3 regions of the Micromonospora sp. WMMC264 genome follow, and region 2 is predicted to be linked to each of the others. Evidence: riboswitches for the same ligand, from Rfam matches in the RefSeq annotation. Region 2 holds a riboswitch; each other region holds the start of a gene.
The links. Region 2 has a riboswitch for cobalamin ahead of O7542_RS06340 (peptidase). Riboswitches for the same ligand answer to the same signal wherever they lie in the genome.

Region 1: linked by a shared signal. The riboswitch ahead of O7542_RS07915 (acyl-CoA thioesterase) and the one ahead of O7542_RS06340 (peptidase) in region 2 are both predicted to bind cobalamin.
Region 3: linked by a shared signal. The riboswitch ahead of O7542_RS07900 (ribonucleoside-diphosphate reductase subunit alpha) and the one ahead of O7542_RS06340 (peptidase) in region 2 are both predicted to bind cobalamin.

Annotation. Positions count from the first base shown of each region.
Region 1 covers NZ_CP114907.1:1,944,020-1,956,389, reverse strand. Annotated here, with positions in the region: gene O7542_RS07955 (MBL fold metallo-hydrolase) at 1-1,267, shown strand, start outside; gene O7542_RS07950 (DUF2188 domain-containing protein) at 1,354-1,584, shown strand; gene O7542_RS07945 (carboxyl transferase domain-containing protein) at 1,817-7,276, shown strand; gene O7542_RS07940 (SCO5389 family protein) at 7,418-7,810, shown strand; gene O7542_RS07935 (transcriptional repressor) at 7,857-8,258, opposite strand; gene O7542_RS07930 (copper chaperone PCu(A)C) at 8,472-9,038, shown strand; gene O7542_RS07925 (Dyp-type peroxidase) at 9,035-10,261, shown strand; gene O7542_RS07920 (copper resistance CopC family protein) at 10,295-10,900, shown strand; cobalamin riboswitch at 11,096-11,297, shown strand; gene O7542_RS07915 (acyl-CoA thioesterase) at 11,428-11,940, shown strand; gene O7542_RS07910 (LysE family translocator) at 11,944-12,370, shown strand, end outside.
Region 2 covers NZ_CP114907.1:1,527,585-1,534,233, forward strand. Annotated here, with positions in the region: gene metE (5-methyltetrahydropteroyltriglutamate--homocysteine S-methyltransferase) at 1-1,873, shown strand, start outside; gene O7542_RS06330 (Ig-like domain-containing protein) at 1,994-3,628, shown strand; gene O7542_RS06335 (alkaline phosphatase PhoX) at 3,843-5,003, shown strand; cobalamin riboswitch at 5,205-5,341, shown strand; gene O7542_RS06340 (peptidase) at 5,439-6,482, shown strand; gene O7542_RS06345 (hypothetical protein) at 6,551-6,649, shown strand, end outside.
Region 3 covers NZ_CP114907.1:1,931,434-1,943,803, forward strand. Annotated here, with positions in the region: gene O7542_RS07865 (acyl carrier protein) at 1-1,050, opposite strand, end outside; gene O7542_RS07870 (inositol-3-phosphate synthase) at 1,127-2,341, opposite strand; gene O7542_RS07875 (DegT/DnrJ/EryC1/StrS family aminotransferase) at 2,381-3,655, opposite strand; gene O7542_RS07880 (glycosyltransferase) at 3,761-4,897, shown strand; gene O7542_RS07885 (condensation domain-containing protein) at 4,912-6,351, shown strand; gene O7542_RS07890 (MFS transporter) at 6,390-7,625, shown strand; gene O7542_RS07895 (ribonucleotide-diphosphate reductase subunit beta) at 7,647-8,675, opposite strand; gene O7542_RS07900 (ribonucleoside-diphosphate reductase subunit alpha) at 8,666-11,011, opposite strand; cobalamin riboswitch at 11,187-11,403, opposite strand; gene O7542_RS07905 (PrsW family glutamic-type intramembrane protease) at 11,524-12,351, shown strand.

The DNA of each region.
Region 1 (12,370 bases), 420 kb from region 2:
CCTCACCGACGCCAAGGCGCACGGCCTGACCATCGAGGGCGTCATCAACACCCACTTCCACGCCGACTTCCTCGCCGGGCACCTCGAGGTGGCCGCCGCGACCGGCGCGTGGATCGGCTACGGGCACCGGGCCGAGACCGAGTACCCGAGCCGCAAGCTCACCGACGGCGAACGGATCAGCCTCGGCGACGTGACCCTGGAGATCATGGAGACCCCGGGCCACACACCCGAGTCGATCAGCATCCTGGTCTACGAGCGCGCCGACGACGCGGTCCCGTACGGCGTGCTGACCGGCGACGCGCTGTTCATCGGCGACGTCGGCCGCCCCGACCTGCTCGCCTCGCTCGGCGTGACCGCCGAGGAACTCGGCCGCATGCTCTACGACAGCGTCCAGCACAAGCTGATGGGCCTGCCCGACGAGGTACGCGTCTTTCCCGCCCACGGCGCCGGCTCGGCCTGCGGCAAGAACCTGTCCACCGAGCGGCAGTCCACCATCGGCGAGCAGCGCCGCACCAACTACGCCTGCGCGCCGATGAGCGAGGAGCGCTTCCTCGCCCTGGTCACCGGCGGGCAGCCGGCCGCGCCCGGCTACTTCGCCTTCGACGCGGTGCTCAACCGCAAGGCGCGGGAGCTGTTCGACCACGCCCGGCCGGCCCGCCCACTCACCCCGGCCGAGTTCCTGGCCGCCCGAGCCGACGGCGCCGTCGTGGTCGACGCCCGCGACCCGCAGGAGTACGCCGCCGGGCACCTGCGCGGCGCGCTCAACGTCCCGGCCGACGGCAGGTTCGCCGAGACCGCCGGCAGCGTCGTCGCACCCGACCGACCGGTGCTCGTGGTGACCCCGCAGGACCGGGAGGAGGAGATCGTCGTCCGCCTCGCCCGCATCGGCTTCGACCGGGTGATCGGCTACCTCCGCAAGCCCGAGAGCGCTTTCCTGGAGATGACCGCCGAGATGACCCGGGCCAGCCGGGTCACCGCCACCGAGCTGCGCGCGGCCCTCGACGGCCCGGACGCGCCGGTGGTGCTGGACGTCCGCAACGCCGCTGAGCGGGAGCAGGGCGCGGTGGACGGTTCCCGGCACATCCCGCTGGCCGAGCTGACCCACCGCCTCGGCGAGGTGCCCGTGGGGCGCCCGATCGTCGTGCACTGCGCCGGCGGCTACCGCTCCTCGGTCGCCGCCAGCCTGCTGCGCAACGCCGGTCACGCCGACGTGTCCGATCTGCTCGGCGGCTACGGCGCCTGGCAGGGCCTGCACGCCACGGCGTGAGGCACGGATCCGGGCCGCCAGGATTAGCACTCCCCTCGCATGGGCAGACATTTGTCATCGGACACGCGATCGAGGGAGCTGACGGCATGGCGAAGGGCGACATCGACACCTACCAGCAGGACGGGCAGTGGAAGAACCGGCCGGAGGGCAACGAGCGCGCGAGCAGCCGCCACGACACCAAGGCGGAGGCGGAGGCGGCCGGCCGGGAGATGGCGGTCGAGCGCGGCACCGAGCACGTGATCAAGAAGCAGGACGGCACCATCGGCGAGAAGAACACGTACCCCCGCGAGCGCGACCCCCGGGACATTCCGGGCTGAGCCCCGCACGCACGTCACGGCGCCGGACCCGCACGGGTCCGGCGCCGTAGCGCGTACCGGCGGGTAGTGAGTGGCTGGCTAAAAAGTTTTGTTCGGTTCCTACAACGGCTCCCGCTCAGGCTTCGGCCGTTACGACATGGCGCCGTACGCGCGCAGGCGGAAGGGTGAGGCAAGCCGGGGGCATCGTCGCCACCCGGCGCGCCACCGTGGTTCTATCGAAGGGGACGGTCACGTGTTCACCCGTGTCGCCATCGTCAACCGTGGTGAGTCCGCGATGCGGCTCATCCACGCGGTCCGGGAACTGGCCGCGGAGACCGGCAGCCGGATCGAGACCGTCGCGCTGTACACCGACGTCGACCGTACCGCCACCTTCGTCCGCGAGGCGGACGTCGCCTACGACCTGGGCCCCGCGTCCGCCCGCCCGTACCTGGACCTGAAGGCGCTGGAACGCGCGCTGGTGGAGACCGGCGCGGACGCCGCCTGGGTCGGCTGGGGTTTCGTGGCCGAGGACCCGGCGTTCGCCGAGTTGTGCGAGAAGATCGGCGTGACGTTCGTCGGGCCGAGCCCGGACGCCATGCGCAAGCTCGGCGACAAGATCGGCGCGAAGCTGATCGCCGAGGAGGTCGGCGTGCCGGTCGCGCCGTGGAGCCGCGGCGCGGTGGAGAGCCTGGAGGACGCGCTGCGCGCGGCGGCCGACATCGGCTACCCGCTGATGCTGAAGGCCACGGCGGGTGGCGGCGGGCGCGGCATCCGGGTGATCCGCAGCGACGCCGAACTGGCCGACGCCTACGAGCGCACCAGCCAGGAGGCGGCGCGGGCGTTCGGCAGCGGCGTGGTGTTCCTGGAGCGCCTGGTCACCGGCGCCCGGCACGTCGAGGTGCAGGTGATCGCCGACGGCCAGGGCACCGCGTGGGCGCTCGGGGTACGGGACTGCTCGGTGCAGCGGCGCAACCAGAAGGTGATCGAGGAGTCCGCGTCGCCGGTGCTCGCCCCGGAGCAGGCGGCGGAGCTGAAGGCCTCGGCGGAGCGCCTGGCGGTGGCGGTCGGCTACCGGGGCGCGGCCACTGTCGAGTTCCTCTACCACCCGGGCGACCGGCTGTTCGCCTTCCTGGAGGTCAACACGCGCCTTCAGGTCGAGCACCCGATCACCGAGGCGACCACCGGGTTCGACCTGGTCAAGGCGCAGTTGCACGTGGCCGGTGGCGGCCGGCTCACCGGCGAGCCGCCGGTCGAGCGCGGGCACGCGATCGAGGCGCGGCTCAACGCCGAGGACCCGGACCGCGACTTCGCGCCCTCCCCCGGCCGGATCACCCGGCTGGACCTGCCCGCCGGGCCGGGCATCCGGGTCGACACCGGCGTCAGCGAGGGCGACACCATCCCGGCCGACTTCGACTCCATGATCGCCAAGATCATCGCGTACGGCCGGGACCGGGACGAGGCGCTGGGCCGCCTGCGCCGGGCGATGGCGAACACCACAGTGGTCATCGCCGGCGGCGCGACGAACAAGAGCTTCGTGCTCGACCTGCTCGACCAGCCCGAGGTGATCGACGCCAGCGCGGACACCGGCTGGATCGACCGGGTACGCGGAGAGGGCCGCCTGGTCGCGCACCGGCACTCCGCCGTCGCGCTCGCCGCCGCCGCGATCGAGGCCTACGAGGAGGACGAGACCGCCGAGCGGCAGCGGTTGCTGTCCACAGCGGCGGGTGGACGCCCGCAGGTGCAGCACCGCAGCGGCCGGCCGCTGGACCTGAAGCTGCGCGGCGTGACCTACCGGATGCGGGTGGCCCGGGTCGGCGCGCACCGGTTCCGGGTCGGTGTCGAGGCCGGTGGCGACGTGCGCACTGCCGACGTCGAGCTGGACCGCTTCGACCGGCACACCGGCCAGATCGCCGTCAACGGCGCCCGGTTCCGCCTGCTCACCGACACCCACGGCCCGGTGCACCTGGTCGAGGTCGACGGCGTGACGCACCGGATCAGCCGCGACGAGGGCGGCGTGGTGCGCTCCCCCATGCCGGCGCTCGTGGTCGCCACGCCACTTGCGGTCGGCGCGGAGGTCGAGGCCGGCGCGCCGGTGCTGGTGCTGGAGGCGATGAAGATGGAGACGGTGCTGCGCGCGCCGTTCCGGGCCCGCCTCAAGGAGTCGTCGGTTCAGGTCGGCACCCAGGTGGAGGCGGGTGCGCCGCTGCTGCGTCTGGAGCCGCTCGTCGAGGAAGGCGCCGAGGCCGCCGACGGCCCGGCCGGTCCCGCTGTCGAGCTGGACCTGCCGGCGCCTGCGGCGGACGTGCCGGCGCGGTCCCGGGCCGAGCGCGGCCAGGAGGACCTGTGCGCGCTGCTGCTCGGCTACGACGTCGACCCGCACGACGAGCGCCGGGTGCTCGACGACTACCTGGACGCGCGCCGGGCGGCCACCGAGGCCGGGCACCGGCCGCTGGCCGAGGAGCTGGAACTGGTCGGCGTCTTCGCCGACCTGGCCGAGCTGAGCCGCAACCGTCCCGGCGACGACGGGCCGGCCGGGCACGTGCACAGCGCCCGCGAGTACTTCCACACCTACCTGCAGAGCCTCGACGTCGAGCGGGCCGGTTCCCCGGACTCGTTCCGGGCCCGCCTCGCCAAGGCGCTTGCCCACTACGGTGTCACCGAGCTGGACCGCTCCCCCGAGCTGGAGGCCGCGGTCTTCCGGATCTTCCTGGCCCTGCAGCGGGCCGCCGCGGACGCCACGGTGATCGCCGCGCTGCTGCGCTCGTGGCTGCGCGAGCCGCCGCCGGACGAGGCGCTGCGCGAGCCCGCCGGCCTCACCCTGGAGCGTCTCGTCGCGGCCACCCAGGTCCGCTTCCCGGTCGTCGCCGACCTGGCGCGGGGCGTGGTGTTCGCCTGGTTCGCCCAGCCGCTGCTGCGCCGCAACCGGGCCCGGGTCTACGCGCGGGTCCGCGCGCACCTGCGGCACCTCGACACGCACCCGGACGCGCCGGACCGCGCCGACCGGGTCGCCGAGATGGTACGCAGCACCGAGCCGCTGGTCCGGCTGCTCGGCCAGCGCCTGGTCCGCGACGACCTGGACAACGCGACGATGCTGGAGGTGCTGACCCGCCGCTACTACGGCAACAAGGCGCTCACCGAGGTCACCACCCGGGCCACCGGTGGCTGCACGTTCGTGGTGGCCGGGCGGGACGGTTCGAGCGTCGTGTCGGCGGCGGTGCGGTTCGACGCGCTCGGCGACGCGCTGCGCGGACTGGCCGAGGTGGCCGGCGACCGCGACGCCGTCGACGCGGACGTCTACCTGTCCTGGGAGAACCAGCCCGAGGACTTCGACGCCACCGCCGCCGCGCTGCTCGACGTGCTGAACGCGCACCCGCTGCCGGCGGCGGTACGCCGGATCACCACCACCGTCGCCGGGCGCGGCGGCGCGGTGATGCACCACCACTTCACGTTCCGGCCCGGCGAAAACGGGATGGCCGAGGAGCGCCTGATCCGCGGCCTGCACCCGCACATCGCGCAGCGGATGCAGCTGGAGCGGCTGCGCGAGTTCGACCTGACCCGCCTGCCGTCGCTGGACGAGGAGGTCTACCTGTTCCAGGCGGTGGCCCGGCAGAACCCGTCCGACCAGCGGCTGGTCGCGTTCGCGCAGGTACGCGACCTGACCGGGCTGCGGGAGCAGGACGGCCGCCTGGTGTCGCTGCCCACCACCGAGGACACGGTGGCGGCCTGCATCGACTCGATTCGCCGGGCGCAGTCGCGGCGGCCGTCGAAGTCGCGGTTCCCGACCAACCGGATCGTCATCTACGTGTGGCCGCCCAGCGAGCTGACCCGCGAGGAGATGGAGCTGATCGCCGGCCGGGTACGCCCCACCACGGTGGGCGCGGAGCTGGAGGAGATCCTGTTCATCGCGCGCCAGCGCGACCGCCGTACCGGCGAGCTGACCAAGGTCGGCGTGCGGATCACCTTCGACGTCACCGGGCACGCCCGGCTCGACGTGGGTGAGCCGCCGAGCGAGCCGGTCGAGCCGCTGGACGAGTACCGGCTGAAGGTGCTGCGGGCGGCCAGCCGCAACACCGTCTACCCGTACGAGCTGACCGGGCTGCTGGGCGACTTCGTCGAGCACGACCTGGACGCGGACCACCAGCTGGTGCCGGTGGACCGGCCCAAGGGCCGCAACAGCGCGGCGATCGTGGCCGGCGTGGTCACCACGCCGACGCCCCGCCACCCGCAGGGCGTGACCCGGGTGGTGCTGCTCGGCGATCCGACCAAGTCGCTGGGCGCGCTGTCCGAGCCGGAGTGCCGGCGGGTGATCGCCGCGCTGGACCTGGCGCAGCGGATGGGCGTGCCGCTGGAGTGGTACGCGCTGAGCGCCGGCGCCCGGATCTCGATGACCTCCGGCACCGAGAACATGGACTGGGTGGCCGCGGCGCTGAAGCGGATCGTCGAGTTCACCCAGGACGGCGGCGAGATCAACATCGTGGTCGCGGGCATCAACGTCGGCGCCCAGCCGTACTGGAACGCCGAGGCGACGATGCTCATGCACACCAAGGGCGTGCTGGTCATGACGCCCGACTCGGCGATGGTGCTCACCGGCAAGCAGTCGCTGGACTTCTCCGGCGGCGTGTCCGCCGAGGACAACTTCGGCATCGGCGGCTACGACCGGGTGATGGGCCCGAACGGGCAGGCGCAGTACTGGGCGCCGGACCTGCCGGGCGCGCGGGACGTGCTGATGGCGCACTACGACCACACGTACGTCGTGCCGGGCGAGCACGCGCCGCGCCGGGCCGTCACCATGGACCCGGTGGACCGGGACATCTGCGGCTACCCGCACGCGGTGGCCGGCAGCGACTTCGCCACGGTGGGCGAGATCTTCTCCGCCACCGCGAACCCGGACCGCAAGAAGCCGTTCGACATCCGTACCGTCATGCGGGCCCTCGCCGACCAGGACCATCCGGTGCTGGAGCGGTGGGCGGGCATGGCCGACGCGGAGACCGCTGTGGTGCAGGACGTGCACCTGGGCGGCATCCCGGTGTGCCTGCTCGGCATCGAGTCGCGGTCGGTGCCCCGGCACGGCTTCCCGCCCACCGACGGCCCGGACACCTACACCGCGGGCACGCTGTTCCCGCGCTCCTCGAAGAAGGCCGCGCGGGCGATCAACGCGGCCAGCGGCAACCGGCCGCTGGTCGTGCTGGCGAACCTGTCCGGCTTCGACGGCTCACCCGAGTCGATGCGCAAGCTCCAGTTGGAGTACGGCGCGGAGATCGGCCGGGCGATCGTCAACTTCCGCGGCCCGATCGTGTTCTGCGTGATCTCGCGCTATCACGGCGGCGCGTTCGTGGTCTTCTCCAAGGCGCTCAACCCGGACATGACGGTGCTGGCGATCGAGGGGTCGTTCGCCTCGGTGCTCGGTGGCGCGCCGGCCGCCGCCGTGGTGTTCGCCGGTGAGGTCGCCGCCCGCACCGCGGCCGATTCCCGGGTACGCGAGCTGGAGGGCCGGGTGGCGTCCGCCACCGGTACCGAGCGGGCCACGCTCAGCGCGGAGCTGGACGAGCTGCGCGGGTCGGTGCGGGCGGAGAAGCTGGGCGAGGTGGCCGCCGAGTTCGACCGGGTGCACAGCATCCAGCGGGCGGTCGAGGTCGGCTCGGTCGACGCGGTGATCCGCGCCGCCGAGCTGCGGCCCCGGGTCATCGAGGCGATCGAGGCGCACCTGCGCTGACACGTTCCGCGACGTCACACGGCGGACGGGCCTTCGGGTCCGTCCGCCGTTTCGCGTGCGCCGGTCCTTGACGGTCGTCCGGCGACATGGTGTGCTCAGATGGTAATGGAAACCGTGTTCGTTAGAGCTGCCGGAGGACCCATGTCGCTCACCGTTCCGCCCGCCCTGCTGCACGCCGCCGAGACCGGTCCCGTCGACGAGGAGGCGTTCGTCGCCTGTGTCCGCGACTCCCTGCCGTACGCCTGGGAGACGGTCAGCCGGGTCGCCGCCGACCTCGCCGCGACCGACGCCGAGTTCGCCGACAACGTCGTGCCGCCGCCCGGCGACGCCGAGCGCGGGCAACTGCTGCGCGCGATGGCCAGCGACGCGATCCGCGCCGGGCTGGAGCGGCACTTCGGGATCACGCTGGCGTTCCAGAACTGCCACCGGGTGGCAGCCTTCCGCCCCGGCGCGGCCGGCTCCGAGGCGTACCGCCGGTTCACCTCCAGCCGCGGCCAGTTGCTGAACCAGTCACCGGCGCTGCGCAACTGCTGACCGGCGGCCCGGCGCGGGCGGGTCACCGCCCGCCCGCGGCGGTGGCTCAGGCGGCGCAGCGGTCGCAGGTGCCGAAGATCTCCAGGGTGTGCCCGACGTCGGTGAAACCGTGCTGCGCGGCGACCTGGTCGGCCCACCGCTCCACGGCCGGGCCGGCCACCTCCACCGCACGGCCGCAGCGGCGGCAGACCAGGTGGTGGTGATGGCGGCTCTGGCTGCACCGCCGGTAGAGGTGCTCGCCGCCGGGCAGCCGCGCCGAGTCGATCTCGCCGTTGTCGACGAGCAGCTGCAACGTCCGGTAGACGGTGGTCAGACCCACCTTCGCCTGCCGCTGCACGAGCATCTGGTGCAACTGCTGCGCGCTGTGGAAGCCGTCCAGCTCCCGCAGCAGCGCCAGCACCTCGGCGCGCTGCCGGGTGTTGCGGGTCGCCCCGGTCGTCGCCGTCACCGTCCGCCTCCCTCGTCCGGGCGCCCTCTCCGGCCACGGCCGCGCCCGGCGCGCCACGTGACACCCGGAACCATTATGCCTTCCGGGCGCTCCCCGGTCCCCGGTCGCGGTGAGCCCGGGTGCATGTGACGCGACCGACTCCCCGGGCCGGAACTATCCGCGGCGCCGCCCCGACCAACGGTACGAACACCGGATCTTCGAGGGGACGACCGCATGCCCAGCACCACCAGCCGACGCTTCCCACGCACGGCGGCCCTGATCGGCGCCGCCGTCCTGGCCGCGTCCGTCGCCGCCTGCGGCTCCGCCGACGCCACGCCCACAACCGCGCCGTCGGCGTCGGCGCCCGCCTCGCCCCCGGCGAGCGCGGCAGCGGGCGTGCTGACGATCCGCGACCCGTGGGTGAAGGCCGCCGACAAGGGCATGACCGCCGCGTTCGCCACGCTCGTCAACGACGGCGACGCCGACGTCACGATCACCGGGGTGACCACCGACGTGTCCCGGGCCGAGATCCACGAGATGGCCATGACCGACGGGAAGATGGCGATGCGGCAGAAGCAGGGCGGCGTCGTGGTCGCCGCCGGAGCCCAGGCCGCGCTGGAGCCCGGTGGCGACCATCTCATGCTGATGGACCTGACCCGCCCGGTGCGCCCCGGCGACCAGCTCGACGTCACGCTCACCTTCGCCGACGGGCGCACCCAGACGTTCACCGCGGTGGCCAAGCCGTTCACCGGCGCCCAGGAGACGTACGCGCCCGGACACGGCGCGAGCCCCGCGTCATGACCGGAACCGGCGCGCCCGCGCGCCGGGTCAGCCGGCGCGGCCTGCTCACCGGCGGCGCGGCGGCCGCCGGGGGCGCGCTGGCCGGCGCGGGTGCCCTCGCCGCCCTCCGTTCCCACGGGGTACGCCCCGACGACGCCGTCCCGGTGGCCCAGGTCGGCAGCGCTGTCGAGCCGTTCCACGGCGCGCGCCAGTCCGGTGTCACCACCGAGCCCCAGGCGCACGCCGCGTTCGTCGCGTACACGCTGCGCCCGGACACGGACCGGGCCGCGCTCGGGCGGATGCTGCGACTGCTCTCCGACGACGCCGCCCGGCTCACCCAGGGTCGCCCGGCGCTGGCCGACACCGAGCCGGAACTGGGCCTGCTGCCGGCCCGGCTGACAGTCACGTTCGGCTTCGGCCCCGGGCTCTACGCCGCCGCCGGGCTCGACGACCGCCGCCCCACGTCGGTGGCCGACCTGCCGGCGTTCCGGATCGACCGGTTGCAGCCCCGCTGGTCCGGCGGCGACCTGCTGCTGCAGATCTGCGCCGACGACCCGCTCACCGTCGCGCACGCCCAACGGGTCCTGACCAAGGACAGCCGCCCGTTCGCCACCGTCCGCTGGGTGCAGCAGGGCTTCCGCCGGGCCGCCGGCGCCGAGCCCGGACGCACCCAGCGCAACCTGTTCGGCCAGCTCGACGGCACCGCCAACCCGAAGCCCGGCGTGTCGGCGGACACCGCCGTCTGGGTGACCGACGGGCCGGACTGGCTGCGCGACTCCACCACCCTGGTGGTGCGCCGGATCAGCATGAACCTGGAGACGTGGGACCTGCTCGGCCGCGCCGACCGGGAACTCGCGGTGGGCCGGCGCCTCGACACCGGCGCGCCGCTGACCGGCGAGGCGGAGCACGACGAGCCCGACTTCGCCGCGCTCGGACCGGACGGGCTCACCGTGATCCCGGACTTCTCGCACCTGACCCGGGCCCGCGTCACCGACGACCGGCAGAAGATCCTGCGCCGGCCCTACAACTACGACGGCGCGCCGACCGCCGAGGGACACGCGGACAGCGGGCTCGTCTTCGCCGCGTACCAGGCCGACATCGCCCGGCAGTTCCTGCCCATCCAGCGGCGGCTGGCCGAACGGGACCTGCTCAACGAGTGGACCACCCCGATCGGCTCCGCCGTGTTCGCCGTACCGCCCGGCTGCCCCGAGGGCGGCTGGATCGGCCAGCAACTGCTCGGCTGACCACGACGCTGACCACGACCAGGAAGGCGCGTCATGCGTACCCGTACCGTCTCCGCACTCCTCGCCGCGCTGTTCACCGCGGCGCTGCTGCTGGTCCCGGCCACGCCCGCGGCGGCGCACAACTCGCTGCAGGAGGCCACGCCGGCCCGCGACGCCCGGCTCACCACCGCGCCGACGCAGGTGACGCTGCGGTTCCTGCAACGGCTCAACCCGGCCTTCACCACCATCACGCTGCGCGACTCCACCGACCGTCAGGTGCCCGCGAGCGCGCCCGCCGTGGACGGCGCGACGGGCACGGTGACGATCGAGGAGCCGCTGGCCAACGGCACCTACACCGTCGCCTACCGCGTGGTCTCGCGCGACGGCCACCCGGTCCAGGGCTCGTACCGCTTCACCGTCGCCGACCCGGCCGCTCCCCCGGCGGCCGCCCCGTCACCGGCCACTCCCTCGCCGGCCGCCTCCGCGGACGTCTCGGCGGGCGCTGCGGCAGGCGCGGACGCGTCTCCGGCGAGTGCCGACGCCTCGACGGGCGCCGACGACGGCGGTCTGCCGGTGGGAATCCTGGTCGGCGGAGCGGTCGCCGCGGTGGCGGCAGCCGGCGTGACCGCGCTACTGCTTCGACGCCGCCGCGCCTCCTGACCCGTCGCCCGCTGACGCGGGTCCGCCCGGCTTCCTGATGAGCGGGAGAGACGTCCCGCCATGCGGACGGCGCATGCGGGGCGGCACCGGGTGTGCCGGAGCCTGCGCGCCTGTGGGACGGCCGGGGGCAGTGCGCCGAAGGGCGGAACGCGGGTCGCGGCGAGGGCGGGTCGGGGCTGGGTTAGGCTGCCGGGAGCGCTGGTTCACCCGGTCGGCGACGGCCGGGTGTCGTAAGAGGGAACCCGGTGGAAGTCCGGGACTGCCCCGCAGCGGTGAGTGGGAACGACAGCCGTCAACAGCACTGGGCCACCGGCCTGGGAAGCGACGGCCGGTAGGCGACCGGCGACCCCGGTCGGGCCCGCGAGTCCGAAGACCTGCCCGCGTCGCGCGTACCACCGGTGCGCGCTGCCGTCGACCTCGCGGGTGGGTCGGGCGGGTGACACGCCGGGCGGGAGCCGTCGGCGTGCCTCGACGTGCAACTCCCCCGTCCGGTCGGCGGTCCGCTTCTGCGAGGACGGAACCGCACCGTGACCGATGCCATCACCCTCACCGGCCGACCACCGTCGGCGTCGCACCTGACCCTGTCGCAGATCATGGACCAGCACCACACCAACCTGATGGGCACGGTGCACGGCGGCCGGATCCTCAACCTGATCGACTCGGTCGCCGGGGTGGTCGCCGCCCGCCACTCCGACGGACCGGCCGTCACCGCCGCCATCGACGAGACGGCCTTCCTGCGCGCTGTCCGCGTCGGTGACGTGGTGCACGTGGACGCCCGGATCACCTGGGCCGGCCGCAGCTCGATGGAGGTGGCCGTGAAGGTCAGCGCGGACCGCTGGGACCGCGCGGTGCCGCCGGTGGACGTGGCGACCGCGCACCTGGTGATGGTGGCCGTGGACGACGAGGGCCAGCCCCGGCCGGTGCCGCCGCTGCTGCCCGGCACCGACGGTGACCGGCGGCGCTACCGGGAGGCGCAGATCCGGCGCGAACACCGGCTGGCGCTGCGCCGGGCGCTGCTCGACGGCGCCGAGGAGGGCTGAGGCGTGCTCGGACTGTCGGCGGCCACGCTCGCGGGATACCTGGCCGCGATCGTGGTGCTCATGCTCACCTCCGGGCCGGACATGATGTTCGTGCTCGCCAACGCCACCCGGTACGGCGCGCGGGCCGGGGCGGTGGCGGCGCTCGGGGTCGCGGCCGGGGAGGCGGTGCACGTCGCCGCCGTGGTGGCCGGACTCGCCACCGTGATCGCCGCGTCCCCGGTGCTGTTCACCGCGATCCGGTGGGCCGGTGCGGCGTACCTGATCGTGCTGGGCCTGCGGGCGCTGCGCGGCACGGGCCGGCCCGGCGTCGCGGCGGACGGGGCGGACGGCGGCGGCGCCGGGCGGGCGTTCCGGCGCGGGCTGCTCACGAACCTGCTCAACCCGAAGATGATCCTGTTCAGCGTGGCGTTCCTGCCGCAGTTCGTCCGGC
Region 2 (6,649 bases):
CGAGATCGGCTCCGACACCACCTTCGCGCCGAATCCCGACAAGGCGCTGCGCGAGTACCGCGAGGCCCGCGAGCTGGGAATCGACAGCCGGCCGGTGCTGGTCGGGCCGGCGACATTCCTGCTGCTGGCCAAGCCCACCGAGGCCCGCGGCGAACCGTTCGACCGGCTGACCGACCTGGTCGACGTGTACGCCGGCATCCTGCGATCCCTTGCCGCGGCGGGCGTGCGATGGGTGCAGCTGGACGAACCCGCCTACGTCGCCGACCGGAGCGCCGCCGAGATCGACGCGCTGCGGGAGGCGTACACCCGGCTCGGCGCGGTGGAACAGCGGCCGGCGATCTTCGTCGCCACCTATTTCGGCGAGCTCGGTGACGCGCTGCCCGCCCTGCTCGACACGCCGGTCGAAGCGGTCGGCGTGGATCTGGTGGCCGGGCCCGGCAACCTGCGGCGGCTGGCCGGTGCGGGACCACTGCGCGGCAAGACGATCGTGGCCGGCCTCGTCGACGGCCGCAACGTCTGGCGTACCGACCTGCGGGCCGCCGTGGCGGCCGGTGCCGCCGTCACCGCCCTCGCCGACCACGTCGCCGTGTCCACCTCGTGCTCGCTGCTGCACGTGCCGGAGGACCTGTCCGCCGAGACCGCTCTCGACCCGGCGCTGCGTCAGCGGCTCGCCTTCGCCCGGCAGAAGGTCGATGAGGTCGTCCGGCTCGGCCGCGCGCTGCGCAACGGCACCACGTCCCTGCCCGAGCCGCTGCCGCCCACCCCTGCCGCCTGGCGCGACGACACCGTACGCGGTCGGCTCGCCGCGCTGCGCGCCACGGATCGGCAGCGCGGCGCGGACCCGGAGCGTGCGGCGGCACAGCAGGCCCGGCTGAACCTGCCGCCCCTCCCGACCACGACCATCGGATCGTTCCCGCAGACCGACGAGCTGCGCCGCGCGCGTGCCGAGCACCGGGCCGGGCGTCTCGACGACGCCGCCTACACGCAGCGGATGCGCGCCGAGGTCGAGCACGTCGTCCGGCTCCAGGAGCGGCTGGGCCTGGACGTGCTCGTGCACGGCGAGCCGGAACGAAACGACATGGTCCAGTACTTCGGCGAGCAGCTGGACGGGTTCGCCGCCACCGAACACGGCTGGGTCCAGTCCTACGGCTCCCGATGCGTGCGTCCGCCCGTCATCTACGGCGACGTGGCACGCAGGGCGCCGATGACCGTCAACTGGTCCACCTACGCGCAGTCGCTGACCGACCGGCCGGTCAAGGGCATGCTCACCGGCCCGGTCACGATCCTGGCCTGGTCGTTCGTCCGCAGCGACCAGCCACTGGCAGACACCGCGGACCAGGTCGCGCTCGCCCTGCGCGACGAGTGCCGTGATCTCGAGGCAGCCGGTATCCGGGTCATCCAGGTCGACGAGCCGGCGCTGCGTGAGACGCTGCCACTGCGCAGGGCGGACCAGAAGGCGTACCTGGACTGGGCAGTCGGGGCGTTCCGCCTGGCCACCTGCGGAGTCGCCGACGACACCCAGATCCACACCCACCTGTGCTACTCGGAGTTCGGGGAGGTGATCACGGCCATCGACGCCCTCGACGCCGACGTCACGAGCATCGAGGCATCCCGCTCCCGGATGGAGGTCCTCGACGACCTCGCCGCGATCGGATACCGCCGGGGTGTGGGGCCCGGCGTCTGGGACATCCACTCACCCCGGGTGCCGTCCCACGACGAGGTCGTCGGCGCGCTGCGCCGGGCCGTGGCCGCGGTGCCGGCCGAGCGGCTGTGGGTGAACCCCGACTGCGGCCTCAAGACGCGCGGCTATCCCGAGGTCGAGGCGTCCCTCCAGCACCTGGTCGCCGCCGCGGCCGAGCTGCGCGGACGCTGAGCCGCCGGCCGGGCGGAACGCCGCGCCGTTCCGCCCGGCCCGGGCCCGGTTCAGCCCTTGACAGGCCGTGCCCCGAGCGCCGAGGCTGCATGAAGTGATGTATGTCGATGTTACGGGGGCATGATGCGACGCAGGATCTTCGCGCTGGCTACAGCAGCCGCGGTCGTCGTCGGCGGGGCCATGACGATGGCGCTGCGGCCGGCCTACGCCGCGACGGCGTGCACGGTGGACTACACCATCACCCGGGAGTGGTCCAGCGGCTTCTGGGCCGAGCTCACCGTCACCAACCTGGGCGCTCCCGTCACCGACTGGTGGCTGCGGTTCCGGCAGGCGAACGGTCAGACGATCACCATGGGCCTCGACCGGCTGCCGGACGGATACACGCTGGGCAGCGGCGAGATGTATCCGATGACCATGCTCCGTCCGCCGGCGGGATCCACGCTGCCGACCGGCGCCTCGGTGACGGTGCGGTTCGGCGGCAACTACCAGGGTGCCGACCCCGAGCCGACCGACTGGGTGTTGAGCGGCCAGCCGTGCGACGGGGACGGCGCCGACCCGACCGGCTCGTCGCCGCCGCCGGCCTCGGGGAGCCCGCGGCCCAGCCCACTGCCGGGCGGGCCGTCGGTGGCGCTCACCTCGCCCCGGCCCAATGACTTCTTCGCCGCGCCGGGCGTCATCCCCATCCGTGCCGAGGCCACGGCGGCGCCCGGCCGACGGATCGAGCGGGTCGAGTTCCGCGAGCGCGGCAGGCTGCTCGCCGTGGACACCACCGCGCCGTACGCGTTCGACTGGCGCGGCGTGCCGCCGAACAGCGGCACCCGCCTCACCGCCACCGCCTACGACAGCAGCGGCGCCCAGGCCACCGCCGAGGTCCGCGGCGTCCGGGTGCTCCCGCCGCAGGCACCCGGCGCCGCGCCTGCGCTGAAGGCGTTCGGCAACCGCATCCTCACGGTCGCAGCCAGTCCGAGGCCGTACCGGCCCCGTGGAATCATCCGGTCGGCCGCGCCCGGCGAATGCGCATGGGGACCGATCCACTGGGACGGCCCGGTCGACGACGCGTCGGTAGGCGCGCTGCGGGCCCGCGGCGTCAACGCGGTACGGGTCGTGCTGAGCGACGCCTGCTACGCCTACACCGGCAGCCCTGCCGATCGGCAGAACCGCGTCGGCTACCTCGACGAGGCGGCCCGGTACGTCGACCGGCTCGTCCGGGCCGGCATCACACCCGTCGTGTCGCTACGCCAGAGCGACATCTCCGCCACCCGCACGTTCTGGAGCGCGGCGGCGGAGGTGTTCGGCGACGACAACGCAGTGGTCTTCGACATCTCGTCCTACGACTTCCCGGCGGTCGGCGGCACCGATCCCGCGGCGGTCTGGACCTGCTGGCGCGACGGCGGATCCGAGTGCGCCGGCGCCGGTCTGCCGCCCTTCGGCGTGCAGGAGCAGATCCGCCTGCTTCGCGTCCAGGGCTCGTTCAACCTGGTCCTCGCCGCCGGGATCGACGGCGGCAACGATCTGAGCCGGTGGCTGGAATATCGCCCGGCTGACCCGGACGGCCGCAGCGTGGCCGCCGCCTGGCGCGTCGACGACCGCTCGGCCTGCGCCACGCCGGCCTGCTGGCGGTCCACGCTGCTCCCGGTCGCCGCCCAGGTGCCGCTGGTCGCCACCGACGTCAGCGCCGGCTCGGGGGCGCCGACGTTCGTACCGCGGACTGTCGCCTGGCTCGACCAGCACGGCATCGGCCACCTGCGCCGGTGACCGGGGGAGGGGAGGTCGCGGCCGGAGGGCCGGTCAGACGGCCGCGCGCGCCCACTGCTGGTTGGTGCCGCTGCCTCTCCTACCCGTACGACCCCTCGACCGGGTCGGCGTGGGCGGGACATCGCACATCGAGCCGTCCATCGACGTTCATCCAACAGATCGGCGTGCGTAAGCTCCGCACGGTCGGATCCATGGAACCTACGGAGGAGGTTCCATGGATCGTCGAGCCATGTTGCGGGCCACTGTTGTCGGTGCGGGCGCTGTCGCCCTGCCGTTCACGGCGTGGTCGGCGGCGTACGGAGCCCCGGCACAGAACGCGGCGGGGCCCTACGGTGGGCTTCAGGCAGCCGACGCCAACGGCATCCAGTTGCCGGCCGGGTTCACCAGCTCGATCGTCGCGCGGTCCCGGCGGACGGTGCCGGGGACGTCGTACACCTGGCACGACGCCCCGGACGGCGGCGCCGTGTTCCCGAACGGCACCGGCTGGATCTACGTGTCGAACTCCGAGGTGTCGGCCGGTGCGGGTGGCGGCGCCTCGCGACTCGTCTTCAACTCCAGCGGCGCCGTGGTCGGGGCGTCGCGGATCCTCTCCGGCACCAACAACAACTGCGCCGGTGGGAAGACGCCGTGGAACACCTGGCTCTCCTGCGAGGAGGTGTCCCTGGGACGTGTCTTCGAGACGTACCCTCTCGGCGGGACCGCGGTGGCGCGTCCCGCGATGGGCCGGTTCAAGCACGAGGCGGCCGCGGCCGACCCGGTCCGCCGCGTGGTCTACCTGACCGAGGACGAGACCGACGGCAAGTTCTACCGGTTCGTGCCGGCCACCTGGGGTGACCTGTCCGCCGGAACACTTCAGGTCCTCCGCGCCGGTACGGCCACCTCCGGCACGTTCACCTGGGCCACGGTGCCCGACCCGGACGGCTCGCCCACCCCGACCCGGCAGCAGGTGTCCGGCGCGAAGACGTTCAACGGTGGCGAGGGCTGTCACTACGCGGACGACACCGTCTGGTTCACCACGAAGGGCGACAACCGCGTGTGGCAGGTCAACCTGGCCGCCGGCACGTACGAGCTCGCCTACGACGACAACCTGGTCAGTCCGGGCGCCCCTCCGCTGACCGGCGTCGACAACATCACCGGGTCCACTGCAGGTGACCTCTACGTCGCCGAGGACGGCGGCAACATGGAGATCTGCATGATCACGCCGGACGACAAGATCTCGGTCTTCCTGCGGATCACCGGACAGAGCGGTTCGGAGATCACCGGGCCGGCGTTCACCCCGGCGGGGGACCGGCTGTACTTCTCCTCGCAACGCGGCACGACCGGCTCGTCGTCCGGCGGCATCACCTACTGCGTCACCGGTCCGTTCCGCCGTTGACCGGCTCCCGGTCCCGCCGGCAGTGACCACACGGTGAGGGACGCCCGGTCCTCACCGGGCGTCCTTCACCGGCGTGCTCCACGCGGACGCGCCGGGACGACGGCCTCTCGACGTCGGGGTGTGAAACCGCCGATTCCGCCGGCCGTCACGGCACGTGGCCGGTTCCTGGCGCATTGACATCGGCGCACCGGCCACAGCAGACTGTCGCGACAACTCAACCACCGCGTGTACGTGCGGGGGAAGACCGGTCGAAATCCGGCGCTGGCCCGCAACGGTAGGCCGCCCAGAGAACTCTGCGGCGGCGAGCCCGAATACCCGTCGTACGCGTGCAACCGCTCCCCACCCGTCGTGGCCCACGGGTCGGAGTCCCGGACGCCCCCGCGTACTGCGGTCGTCCGGGCTTTCGACGACCGCCGGGCCGGAAAGGCGCTTCCGATGGTCGTCCGCCGAAGCCGGCACCGCCTGCTCGCGCTCCTCTGCGGCGTACTCGCCGCCCTCACCCTCACCACACCGGCCGTCGCCGCCCCCGATCGCGCCGCCCTCACCCGCCCGGAGGCCGCCGCCGGCTGGCTCGCCCGGCAACTCGTCGACGGCGAACGCTTCGAGGCGGTCTTCGACGGTGTCGCCTACCCCGACCAGGGGCTGACCCTCGACGCCGTGTTCGCCTTCGCCGCCGGCGGCGTCGCCGACGACCACGGCGCCGGCGCGCTGGCCTGGGTCACCCGGCCGGACATCCGCGACGGCTACCTCGGCGACGGCGTCTCCGAGGCGTACGCGGGCGCGACCGCCAAGCTCGCCCTCGCCGTGCAGGTGCGCGGCGGCGACCCGGCCGACGTCGGCGGGGTGGACCTGATCGCCCGGCTGCGTTCGCTGCAGACGCCGGCCGGCCGGTTCAGCGACCGGTCCGCGTACGGCGACTACAGCAACGCGTTCAGCCAGTCCTTCGCGCTGCTGGCGCTGGACCGTACCGCGGCCGGGGCGCCACCGGCGGCGGCCGCCTGGCTGGCCGGCACCCGATGCCCGGACGGCGGCTACCCGCTGCTGCCCGCCCAACCGGTCTGCACGTCCGACGTGGACGCCACCGCGCTCGTGACGCAGGCGCTGCGCGCCGCGGACCGTCCGGCCGACGCCGCCGCCGGGCTGCGCTGGCTGGTGTCCGTTCAGCGTGCCGACGGCGGCTTCGCCAACGCGGCCGGCACACCGAACGCCAACAGCACCGGCCTCGCCGCGCAGGCCCTGCGCGACGGTCACCGGCTGCCGGCCTGGGCGCGGTCCCGGGCGTTCCTCGCCGGACTCCAGGTCGGCTGCGCCGGGGCGCCCGCCGACCGGGGCGCTGTCGACTTCGACGGTGGCGGCTTCGACCCGGCCACCGCGCCCCGGGCCACCGCCCAGGCCGTCCTCGGTCTCACCGGGGTCGGGTACGCCCGTCTGTCCGCCGCCGGCGCCGACCCCGGCGCACCGGTGCTCGCCTGCCCGTGAACCGCCTCGCCGCTCACCCGATCACAGGAGGACCCGTGTTCCGTCACCGTCCCACCGCCCGCACCTGGATGGCCGGCCTGCTGGCCGCCGTCGTGGCCGGCGTCGCGCTGACCGCAGTCGAACCCGCGCCCCGGTCGGCGCACGCCGCCGCCTGCGTCGGCACCTCG
Region 3 (12,370 bases), 410 kb from region 2:
GTCCAGGTCCAGGGTTTCGCCGAGCGCGCCGAGCACCGCGGCGCGTACGCCCTCTCCACCTGCCGGGTCCGGCGCGGGCCGCACGGCGTCGTGGCCGGGCGTGGCGGCCGGTTCGGCGATCGCCTCCAGCGCGTCGAGGTGGTCGGAGATCAGCTCGCCGAGCGCGTCCGCCAGTTCCGGCGCGGCCGGCCGGCCCGCCTGGGCCCGTCGCAGCGCCACGTAGCTGCGCGTGGCGAGCTGCTGCCAGCGCGCGGCCTGCCCGGCCAGCGCGGCGGCGGCCTCCGGCGCGACCGCCGCGAGCCAGCGTTCGTGCAGGTCGCGGGCGCGCGCCAGCAGCCAGACGTCGAGCACGAAGCGGTGCAGCCCGGCCACCGTGTCCAGGGCGGCGCCGGTGCGGTCCAGGTAGCGGGCGATCTCCGGGCGGGCCCGGCGAGCCCGGGCGGCGTTGCCGGCGAGCATGGCGGGCACGTCGATCGCCGGCGCCGGGTGCGCCGTCACCGCCAGCGTGTGCGCGCCGCCGGCCAGCGCCGCGTCGAACGCGGCGGTGGGCAGCCGCCACACGCCGGGCCGCGCGGGGCCCCAGGCGGTGTCGTTGTGGTAAGCGTCGACCACTGTGACCTGATCCGGCCCGGCCTCGGTGGCGAGGAAGCTGTGCCGCATGTGCTCGTGCCCGTGGTAGGGACACCACGGCAGGTCGTACGCGTCGGCGGTGACGTAGAGCGGCTGGCCGGGCGCGCACAGCCGGCGGACCTGCGGGCCGTCGAGCTGCATCCACCGGCCCTCGACGCGCAGGCCCAGCAGGTCGACCGCTTCGGCGGCCCGGTCGTCCGAGGTCGCCTCGACGGAGATCAGAGCGTCCTGATCCCGGGTGCGGAACCCGTACCGGGCGCCGAGGGCGAGATGGCTGCCGGACCCGTTCGCGTAGTCGGCGAGCAGAGCGAAGCTCGTCTGGAGACAGTCCAGCGCGGTCGCGTGCAGACCGGTCAGGATCGGCGTCCACACCGGATCCGTGCTCGGCCGGTCCGGCGCGTTCGGGACGTGTGGGGACATGGGAGGCTCCTCGATGCGGATACGTGGGGCGGGGCCGCCGGCGCGGGAGTCGCCGCGCCGGCGGCCGGTACGAAGGTCAGCTGTCGCCGCGGCCGTCCAGCCCGTTGGCCCAGCTGGCGAGCGCCTGCGCCTGCTCGGCCAGCGCGTGTTCGTCGGTGCCGATCGGGTCCTTGAAGAAGAACCCCAGCTCCTCGATCGGGCCGACGTGCCCGGCGCGGTGCGCCGCGGCGGTCAGCCGGGCCAGGTCGAGCACCAGCGGGGCGGCCAGCGTGGAGTCCACCCCGCTCCAGGTGAGCTGCATGGACATCCGGACGCCGAGGAAGCCCTCGAACGAGACGTGGTCCCAGGCGGTCTTGTGGTCGCCGAGGTCCGGCACGTTGTCGATGTGCAGCGGGGCGGTGACGTCCTCACCGAGCAGCGCGGGCAGCACGCCCGACTTCGAGCTGAGCTTGCTGCGGGCGTTGCGCGGGTCCTCCAGCGTCGCGCCGTCACCGCCGCCGAGCAGGTTCACCCCGGCCCAGGAGAGCACGTGCAGGGCGCGGCTGGTGAACATCGGCGCCAGGGCGGTACGCAGCAGCGTCTCCCCGGTCTTGCCGTCGGAGCCGGCGAACGGCACCCGCTCCCGCTGCGCCAGCATCTCCAGCGCGGGCAGCCGGGCGCCGGTGGACGGGGTGAAGTCGACGAAGCCGCAGCCGGCCCGGAACGCCGCGTACGCGACCACCGAGCTGGCCGGCAGCGCCTTGTCGTCCGGGTCGGCCAGGGCGCGGGTCAGCGCGTCCAGGTCGTCGTGCTCGGGCCGGTGGTCGGCCGGCGGCTCGGTCGAGGACACGTTGATGACGACGACCCGGGACAGCCCGTGGCGGGCGCGGAACTCCTCGATGTCGCCGGCCAGCCGGTCGACCACCTCGGCCAGCGGTCCGGTCTCGGTACGCGCGTCGTAGCCGGTGCGCAGGTTCTGCTCGACCTCGGGCAGGCTGCCCCGCACGGCGGCCAGCACCGGCGCCGGGATGACACCGGAGTCGACGAGCGACTCGGCCTTCTTCTCCAGCGGCGTGTCGACGATGTCGTGCCCGCCGACCACCAGGTCGGTCCAGCTCACCAGCGGCGCGTCGCGCAGCATGCCGGTGTCGGTGACGCAGCCGGTCGAGTCGGCCATGCCGGCGCGCAGCGCCAGCAGACCGGTGATCGCCGTGGTGGCGACCGAACCGCGGGCGCCGTTGAGCCACACGCCGACGGGTGCGTCCGTTTCGGGGGACGGGGCGTGCGAGGTCTCGCGTTGGGTGACGGTCACGGGAAGACTCCTTCTCTGGGTGCGCCGGGACGGCGCGGTTCAGCGGGTGAGCACCTTGGTGACGGCGGCGGCGATGTCCTCCATGTCCTGTTCGGTGCCGAGGAAGGTGCTGTGGTGTGTCTGGACGGTGTGTGCGGCGAGCCACTCGGTGTTGGGGTACGTGCGCTCCCGGTGGATCGCCGCGAAGCGTTCGGCCAGCGGCGCGAGCAGCGGCTTCGTCCACGGCTGCAGCAGGCGGCTGCGGTGCAGCGGCTCGTCGGTGCAGTAGAACCGCCGGCCCAGCTCGGCGGTGAGCGCGGCGGCCACGGCGGCGTTGTCCAGGCCGGCCGGCAGCTCGTCGAAGACGATCGTGCCCTCGTAGATCGAGATGCGGGTCTGCCCCGGCGCCGGTTGCAGCAGCCGTACGCCGTCGACACCGTCCAGCAGCTCGCCGAGCAGCCGGTAGTTGTGATTGCGCACGTCGTGCTGGCCGTCCAGGACGGCCAGTTGCGCGCAGGCCACGGCGGCGGAGAACTCGCTCAGGCAGAAGTTGGCGCCCTGCACACCGGCGCTCTCCTCCAAGTCCAGTTCGCCGGCCGGCGTCCGGTCGCCCCGGTAGCGGCGCGAATCGGCCCGCAGCTCCTCGAGCACCGGCGCGAGCGTGTCGTCGTCGGTGACCACGGCCCCGCCCTCACCGCAGGTGAGGACCTTGCCGTGCTGGAAGCTGAAGCAGCCGAGCCGGCCGAGCGAGCCGGCCTGGCGGCCCTGCCAGGTGGCGCCGTGGGCCTGCGCGCAGTCCTCCACGACGGAGATGCCGCGCGGCCGGGTGACCGCGTCGAGCGCCGGCACGTCGGCCATGTTGGAGGCCCAGTGCACGGCGACCACGGCCCGCGGGTCCACGGACAGGTCGAGGTCGTCCGGCCCGACGCAGCCGGTGTCCCGGTCGACGTCGACGAGCACCGGGACCAGGCCGGCGCGCAGCGCGGCGGTCGCGGAGGCGGTCCAGGTCAGCGCCGGTACGAGCACCGTCTCGCCGTAGCCGAGGCCGAGTGACTCCAGGGCCACCACCAGGGCACTGGACCCGTGGTCGACCGGCACGCAGTGGCGGGTGCCGACGTAGCGGGCGAAGTCGGCGGCGAAACGTCGCTCGAACAGGACGGTGTCGCCGACGGACGGGCTGCTGATCGCCCACCGGCCGCCGGTCAGCACCGCGGACAGGTTGGCGGCGGCATCCGGCGCGGGGGTCGGCCAGCGTGGCCATGGGCGGTCCGGCGGGCGGACCGGCCGGCCGCCGTCCACGGCGAGCCGCCGGTCGATGGGGATGGAGGTCGTCATGCCTTCGACCTTGATGGCCATCGATACATCAGCGGTACATGCGCGATGGCCGCAACGGCCGGCGCTGTGTATCGGCGCTGTACCCCGGTGGTCGAACCTCGGGGCATGAGCCGATCCGCATCGCCCGTGGGCGAACCGACCGAACCCCGCGCCGTCACGCGCGGCGTCTCCGTGGTCATCCCGGTCAAGGACCGGGTGGCGGAGATGCGCCGCCAGCTCCGCAGTCTGCGCGACGCCGCCCCGAACTGCCCCGAGCCGGTGGAGGTGGTGGTCGTCGACGACTCGGCGCCCGCCGCGGCCGCCGCCCACCGGGCGGCCTGCGCCGAGTACGGCGCCCGCTACGTGCGCGGGCCCCGGCACGTCGGGGCCAAACGGAACCTGGGCGTCCGGCACGCCCGCCACGACCTGGTGCTGTTCACCGACTCCGACTGCCGGGTGCCGGCCGACCTGATCACCCGGTACGCGGCCCGGCTGCGCGCCTCCGGCGAGGAGGTCGCCGGCGTCACCGGCCCGGTGATCGTCGAGCCCGGCGACAGCGCGTTCTTCCGCGTGATGCGCCGCTCCTACCTGCTGCTCGGCGACCTGACCCGGCCGCTGCACTACGAGCGCGTGTCCTGGGGCGCCGGCGCGAACATGGCCGTCAAGCGCGCCGTCTTCGAGGCGGTCGGCGGGTTCCCGGAGGACTCCCCGATGCCGCTGGGCGGGGAGGACCTGCACCTCGGGCTGCTCCTCACCGACGCCGGCTACGTGCTGCTCACCGACCCGGACGGCGTGGTCACGCACGACACCGGCGTCGCCGACACCTTCCGCGCGGTCGCCTACCGGTTCACCACGTACGGGCGCTCCGAGCAGTGGCTCTGCCTGGCCCACCCGCACCGGCGCCGGTTCGTGCTCAACACCGCCAGCACGCTCGCCGTGACCGCGCTGGCCGGGCTGCTGACCGCCCGGCGCAGCGGGGGACGCAGCCTGCTCGCGGTGCCGGCCGTCGCGGCCGCCGTGATCGCCGCGAAGACGCCCGGCCGGCTCGGCGGCGACCGGGGACCGCGTGCGGTGGCCGAGTCGGCGGCCTGCGCGGCGATCGAGACGCTCTTCGACGGGGCCGCGTTCGTCACCTCGCTGCGGCTCGGCCGTCCCGACCTGCTCTTCACCGGCTTCCGCGCGCCGGACGAGGCGGACTACCAGCCGGACGAGACGGACCACCGGCCGGTCGCGCCGGTGGCCGCGCCGCCGGTGGCGGCCTGACGGGGGGAGTGGCAGTGCCGACGACGTACCCGCTGGCCCCCGGCCAGCAGATGATGTGGGAGTTCATGACCGCGCTCGACCCGGCCCGTCCCGGCGCCTCACGGCTCGTGGTGGTGGAGTTCCGCCGGTTGCGCGGCACGCTGCGGGTCGACGTGCTGCGGCAGGCGATGCAGGACGTGGTGGACCGGCACGACGCGCTGCGGATGCGGTTCGACCGCATCGGCGTGCAGCCCGAGGTGCGGATCCTGCCGCACGTGGAGTCGCCGCTGGAGTACGTCGACCTGTCCGGACTGCCGCCGGCCGAGCAGCAGGCCCGCGTCGAGCAGATCGCGTACGCGCACCGCAACGACGCGTTCGACCCCGGCCGGGCGCCGCTGTGGCGGGCCGCGCTGGTCCGGCTCTCCGCGACCGAGCACGTGCTCGCGCTCTGCTTCTTCCACATGGTCTCCGACGGCTGGTCGTGCCGCGTCGTGGTGGAGGACCTGTGCCACGCGTACGCGGCCCGGCTCGGCGCGGCCGACCCGCAGCCGCCGCTGGGCGTGGACCCGGCCGCGCTCGCCGCGCTCCAGGAGGCGGAGCAGTCCGGCAACGGCGTCGACGCCGCCGCCCGGGCCGCGTACTGGCGGGACCGGCTGCGGCCGGTGGAGCCGTACCAGCTCTTCCCGGCGTCGCCGCCGGCGCCGGACGTCGCGCTCAGCGCCGAGGTGGCCACCCGCTTCGCGTTCCCGCCCGAGATCACCGCGCGGCTGCGTCCGGCCGCACGGCTGGCCCGCACCAGCCCGTACGTGCTGCTGCTCGCCGCGTACCTGGTGCTGCTGTCGCGGCGGGCCGGCCGGTCCCGGGTGGTGCTGGGCACCACCACGCTGGGCCGGGAGAGCCCGCTGTCCCGGCAGCTCGTCGGGCAGTTCACCAACAACGTCTACCTGCCGGTCGACGTCGCGCCGGACGCGCCGATGAGCGCTGTGGTCGACGTCGCGCACGCCTCGCTGGCCGGGGCCGTCGCGCACGCCACCGCGTACCACCGGCTGGCCCGGGCGGTCCGTCCCGGCTTCGCGGCGATCCGCCCCTGGCCGGACAACCACCTGTTCGACGCCTGGTTCCAGTCCGCCGCGTCGGCGTCGCCGGTGCTGCACTGCCCGGATCTGCGGGTGGAGCCGGTCGACATCACCGCCCGGGCCGCGCCCGGCACCCCGCCGCCGGTGGTCGCCGCCGACGTGCCGCCCGAGTGTCTGCCCGTCTGGGTCAAGCGGGGTTCACCGATCGTCGTGGTGGACGACGACCGGGCCGGCGGCGTGGTGATCCGCAACCGGGGTGTCTTCGGCGACGACCTGGTACGCGGGCTGATCGACGACTACGTCGCGGTGGTCTCGGCGCTCGTCACCGACCCCGGCACCACACCGGAACGGGTACGCCTTCCTGACGGTGCGTGCTTCCTCGACCACGCGATCGGGTAGGAGTTCCGACGGACCGATCCCAGAGAGGTACGACGACCATGACGGACACCTCGACGAACCAGCACACGACGGAGCAGCCCGCGCCGCCGGTGCCCCGCTCGGCCGTACGGGCCCGCTGGTCGGTGGCGCTGCTCTTCGTCATCATGGGCCTGGCCATCGGCGGGTGGTCGGCCCGCGTGCCGGAGGTGCGGGACGCGGTAGGGGTCGGCAACACCGGCTGGGGCCTGGCGAACATCGCCACGAACGCGGGGGAGCTGGTCTCCCTGGTCGTGGTGGCGGTGCTGATCAGCCGCATCAACACCCGCCGGCTGGCGCTGGCCGGGGCCGCGCTGATCCTGCTCAACGCGCCGCTGCTGGCCGCGTCCACCACTGTGGTGGCGCTGGTCGGCGGGCTCGCGGTCTGGGGCTTCGCGGCGAACCTGCTGGCCACGCCGATGAACGCCCAGTCGGTCGAGGTGCAGAAGCGGTACGGGCGGCCCATCCTGTCCACGTTCCACGCGGGCTTCAGCATCGGCATGCTGGTCGGCGGCCTCTGCGGCACCGGGGCCGCGGCGATCGGGATGTCGCCGTCGGTGCAGATGGCCGTCACCAGTGTCCTGCTGGGCGCGCTGCTGATCGGCACGCACCGCTGGCTGCCCGACACGCCCCGCCAGGAGACCAAGGACGGCGAGGCGCGGCGCCGGCTGCGTGACCGGTTCACCCCGCAACTGCTGCTGCTCGCGGTGATCGCCTTCCTCGCCTCGTTCATCGAGATGGCCGGCGCCCAGTGGAGCGCGCTGTACGCGACCGAGGTGGCCGGCGCCACGGCGGTGCTCGCCGCGGCCACGTACACCTGTCTCTCGCTGGCCGCGACCGTCGCCCGGCTGTTCGGCGACCGGCTGGCCGGCCGGGTCGGGCGGATCCGCTTCGTCCGGCTGTCCGCGCTGGTCGCGACAGCCGGCGTGGCGCTGCCGGTGGCGTACCCCCATCCGGCGGCGGTGATGGCCGGGTTCGGACTGCTCGGGTTCGGCCTGGCGTGCGTGACCCCGACGGTGCTCGGCTTCGCCGGTGAGCAGCCGGGCCTCACGTCCGGCGAGGGCGTCTCCGTGGTGGCGATGGGCCAGTGGCCGGGCGCGCTGCTCGCGGCGCCGGTGATCGGCCTGCTCGCCGGCGCGCTGGACCTGCGTACCGCGTTCGTGGTGGTGGCCGTGCTGGCGCTCGCCGTGGTGGCGTTGATCGGGCGGGTGCGGGCGGCGGCGCTGCCCGGCGAGAGCCCGGCCCCGCCCCGGCCGTGACGGCCGGGGCGGGGGCGGCGGTCAGAAGTCGTCGTCGAACGTGACGCTGCCGGTCACGCCGACCTGGTACGCCGACACCCGCCGCTCGAAGAAGTTGGACAGCTCCTGCACGTCCTGCAACTCCATGAACGCGAACGGGTTGGCGCTGCCGTACATCGGGGCGATGCCGAGCACCGCCAGGCGCCGGTCGGCCACGTGCTGGAGGTACTCGCGCATGTCGGCCAGCGACATCCCCGGCACGCCCTGGCCCAGCAGGTCCGCGGCGAAGCTCACCTCGCACTCCACCGCCTCGGCCAGCATCTCCTTCACCTGCTTCTCCATCTCGGCGTCGAACAGGTCCGGTTCCTCGGCGCGTACGGTCTCCACCACGTCGAACGCGAACGCCATGTGCATCGACTCGTCCCGGAACACCCAGTTGGTGCCGGAGGCCAGCCCGTTGAGCAGGCCCCGGGACCGCAGGAAGTAGACGTAGGCGAACGCGCCGTAGAAGAACAGGCCCTCGATGCACGCGGCGAAGCAGATCAGGTTGAGCAGGAACGCCCGCCGGTCGTCGCGGGTCCGCAGCTCCCGCAGCTCGAAGATCGAGTCGATCCACCGGAAGCAGAACTCGGCCTTGCGGGCGATCGACGGGATGTTCTCCACCGCGGCGAACGCGGCGAACCGTTCCTTCTCGTCCGGCACGTACGTGTCGAGCAGGTTCAGGTAGAACTGGACGTGCACCGCCTCCTCGAACAGCTGCCGGGACAGGTAGAGCCGGCCCTCGGGCGAGTTGACGTGCTGGTAGAGGTTGAGCACCAGGTTGTTGGCGACGATCGTGTCGCCGGTGGCGAAGAACGCCACCAGCCGCGACACCAGGTGCCGTTCGGCGGGGGACAGCTTCGCCAGGTCGGCGAGGTCCGAGTGCAGGTCCACCTCCTCGACCGTCCAGGTGTTCCTGATCGCGTCCTTGAACCGGTCGAAGAAGCGCGGGTAGCGCATCGGCCGCAGGGTCAGGTCCATGCCGGGGTCGAGCAGCATGTGCCGGGTCGGTGCGGTGGTGGTCACTGGCATGCCTCGCAGCTCTCGGGGTTCTCCAGGGAACAGGCCAGCGCCTCGTCGTCGCTCACGGCGGAGACCACGCCGGGCACCGGGGCGGGCACCGGGGCGGGCACCGGGGCGACGGTGGCCTGCTGGATGCGGGTGGCGGGACGGGAACGCAGGTAGTAGGTGGTCTTCAGCCCGGCCTTCCAGGCGTACAGGTACATCGAGGACAGCTTGCCGATGGTCGGCGCGCTCAGGAACAGGTTGAGCGACTGGGACTGGTCGACGAACGGCGCCCGCGCGGCGGCCAGGTCGATCAGCGCCCGCTGCGGCAGCTCCCAGGCGGTGCGGAACAGCTCCCGCACCGGCGCGGGCAGCTCGGTGATGTCCTGCACCGAGCCCTCGGCCCGCTTGATCCGGTCGCGGACCTGCGGCGTCCACAGTCCGCGGGCCTTCAGCTCCCGCACCAGGTACGTGTTGACCTGGAGGAACTCCCCGGACATCGTCTCGCGCTTGAACAGGTTGGACACCTGCGGTTCGACGCACTCGTAGCAGCCGGCGATGGAGGCGATGGTGGCGGTCGGTGCGATCGCCACCAGCAGCGAGTTGCGCAGCCCGCCTGCGGCGATCCGCTCACGCAGCGCCGCCCACCGTCCGGCCTGCGCCGGCTCCGCGCCCCACAGGTCCGGGTGCAGGTCACCCTTCGCGGCCCGGGTCTGCGGGTACGCCGGATGCGGCCCGAACCGCTCGGCCAGCCCGGCGGAGGTCTCCAGCGCGGTCAGCAGGATCTCCTCCTGCACGCGGGTGGACAGCTCCTTCGCCTCGGGGGAGTCGAACGGCAGGCGCAGCGTGAAGAACGCGTCCTGCAACCCCATCAGGCCGAGCCCGACCGGCCGCCAGCGCGGGTTCGACGCCGCCGCCTGCTCGGCCGGGTAGTAGTTGATGTCGATCACCCGGTCGAGGAACACCACAGCGGTGCGGACCGTGGCGCGCAGCCGCTCCCAGTCCACCCCGTCGGCGGTGACGTGGGCGCCGAGGTTCACCGAGCCGAGGTTGCACACCGCCGTCTCGGCGTCGTCGTTCACCTCCAGGATCTCGGTGCACAGGTTGGACAGGTGGATCACGTTGCCCGGCTCACCGGTCTGGTTGGACAGCCGGTTCGCGGCGTCCTTGAACGTCATCCAGCCGTTGCCGGTCTGCGCGAGCGTGCGCATCATCCGCCCGTACAGGTCCCGGGCCCGTACCGTGCGGACCGCGTTCTTCTCCGCCGCCCGGTACGCGGCGTCGAACGCCTCCCCGTACAGGTCGGGCAGCTCCGGGGCGTCCGACGGATCGACGAGCGACCACTCGCCGTCGGCCTCGACCCGGCGCATGAACTCGTCCGGGATCCAGTTGGCCAGGTTGAGGTTGTGCGTACGCCGGGACTCCTCGCCGGTGTTGTCCCGCAGCTCCAGGAACTCCTCCACGTCCGGGTGCCACGGCTCCAGGTAGACGCAGGCCGCGCCCTTGCGCCGGCCACCCTGGTTGACCGCGGCCACCCCGGCGTCGAGCGTCTTGAGGAACGGCACGATGCCGTTGGACCGGCCGTTCGTGCCCCGGATCAGCGCGCCCCGGCCGCGCACCCGCGACCAGGCGATGCCGATGCCGCCGGAGAACTTCGACAGCTTCGCCACCTGGTGGTAGCGCTCGTAGATCGAGTCCAGCTCGTCGCGCGGCGAGTCGACCAGGAAGCACGACGACATCTGGGTGTGCCGGGTGCCGGAGTTGAACAGCGTGGGGGAGCTGGGCAGATAGGCCAGGCTGGACATCAGCCGGTAGAAGCCGACCGCCTCGCCCGGGGTGCGGGACAGCCCGCAGGCCACCCGTAGCAGCCAGTACTGCGGCGTCTCCACCACCAGCCGCGACTGCGGGTGCCGCAGCAGGTAGCGGTCGGCCACGGTACGCAGTCCGAAGTACTCGAACCGCCTGTCGCCGTCCGGGTCCACGGCGTCGTCGAGCTTGCGGGCGTGCCGGGCGACGAATGCGGCCGTCTCGTCGCCGATCAGCCCCAGCCCGTGCGCGTACGCGATCGACTGGCTGAAGCTCGCCACGCCCTGACCGCGGACCTCCTTGTCCACGTACGCGGCCAGCAGCCTTGCCGCCAGCTTCGAGTACTGCGGCTCCTCGCCGATCAGCTCCGCCGCGGTCTGGATCGACAGCCGGTCCAGCTCGGCGGTGGTCGCCCCGTCGTAGAGCCCGCTGATCGTCTTGGTGGCCACCCGCAGCGGGTCCACCTCGTCCAGGTCGGCGACCCAGCGTTCGACCGCCCGGACGATCTTGCCGACGTCCACCGGCTCGGTGTCGCCGTCCCGTTTGCGTACCCGCATCGCCGGCCGGCGGGCCTCGGACCCGCCGCCGGTGGCCGGCGGGCTTTCCTGCACGACAGTCATGACCTCTCCTCGCTGTCACCGTCTGGAGACGGCGGGAGACGCCAACGGGCACGGCGCGGCCGGCCCGGCTGCTGGCGTCGGTCGTCCCGCGCGACCTCCGGCCGCCGTACGCGGAGGCGCACGGCGCGCTGGCAGGTCTTCGGACTCGCGGGCCCGACCGGGGTCGCCGGTCGCCTACCGGCCGTCGCTTCCCAGGCCGGTGGCCCAGTGCTGTTGACGGCTGTCGTTCCCACTCACCGCTGCGGGGCAGTCCCGGATTTCCACCGGGTTCCCTCTTGCCTCGGCCCCGCCCCGGAGGGCTCGGCCGAACCAGCTGCGGCACCACCATATATGGCGGTGGGGGCGGTTGGGCAACACCAGATGTCGTGTCGGGCGTGTCGCATGGATCTCACTGTCCACAGTGCCTACCCCCGATGCCGGCGCTCGCCGCCGGGCGCGATACTCGGCGTATGGGGAATACCGGACGCCGCTGGGCGTGGGTGGCGGTCCTGCTCGTCGGCGTCGGGCTTCACCTGCTGGTGCTGGAGACACTGTCCGGCACCGGCACCGTCACGTTCGTACCGGCGCTGATCGTGCTCGGCGCGTGCGTCGCGCCCGCCACGTTCCTGGCCTTCGCCCAGGGGCGGCCGGCCCGCCGCCCGGTCCCCGGCTCCGTCGTCGGCGTCGCCGCGCTTCTCGGCGGCGTGGTCGGCGTGGTCGCCGCCGGCTGGCTGGAGTACGGCACGCTGCACCGCCTCGGCGTCCTGCCGATGGCGCTCGTCGGCCTGGCCGAGGAGACCGCGAAGCTGATCGTGCCGGCCGGCATCCTGCTGCTGTGGCGGCGGCACCGGTCACCGGCGCAGGGCCTGGTGATCGGCGTGGCCTCCGGCGCCGGGTTCGCCGCGCTGGAGACCATGGGGTACGCGTTCGCCGCGTTCGTCGGGTCGGAGGGCAACCTCGGCGCCGTCGAGCGGACGCTGCTGGTTCGCGGTCTCACCGCGCCCGCCGCGCACCTGGCCTGGACCGGGCTGACCGCCGCCGCGTTGTTCACGTTCGCCGCCGCGCCCGGCGGCCGGAGACTGGCGGCGTTCCTGCTCACCTTCGCCGCCGCCGTCACGCTGCACACCTGCTGGGACACGTTCGGCACGCAGCCCGCGTACGTGTTCATCGGCGGTGTGTCGCTGGGCTGGGTGCTGCTGCGCCTGCACCTGGACCGCGAGCGGCCCGCCGCCCCGCCCCGGGCGCCGGAGCGTGATCCTCACCAGCTCGCCGAGGTGGCGGGGTCGGAGCCCTCCTGATGCCGCCATCTCGGCGAGC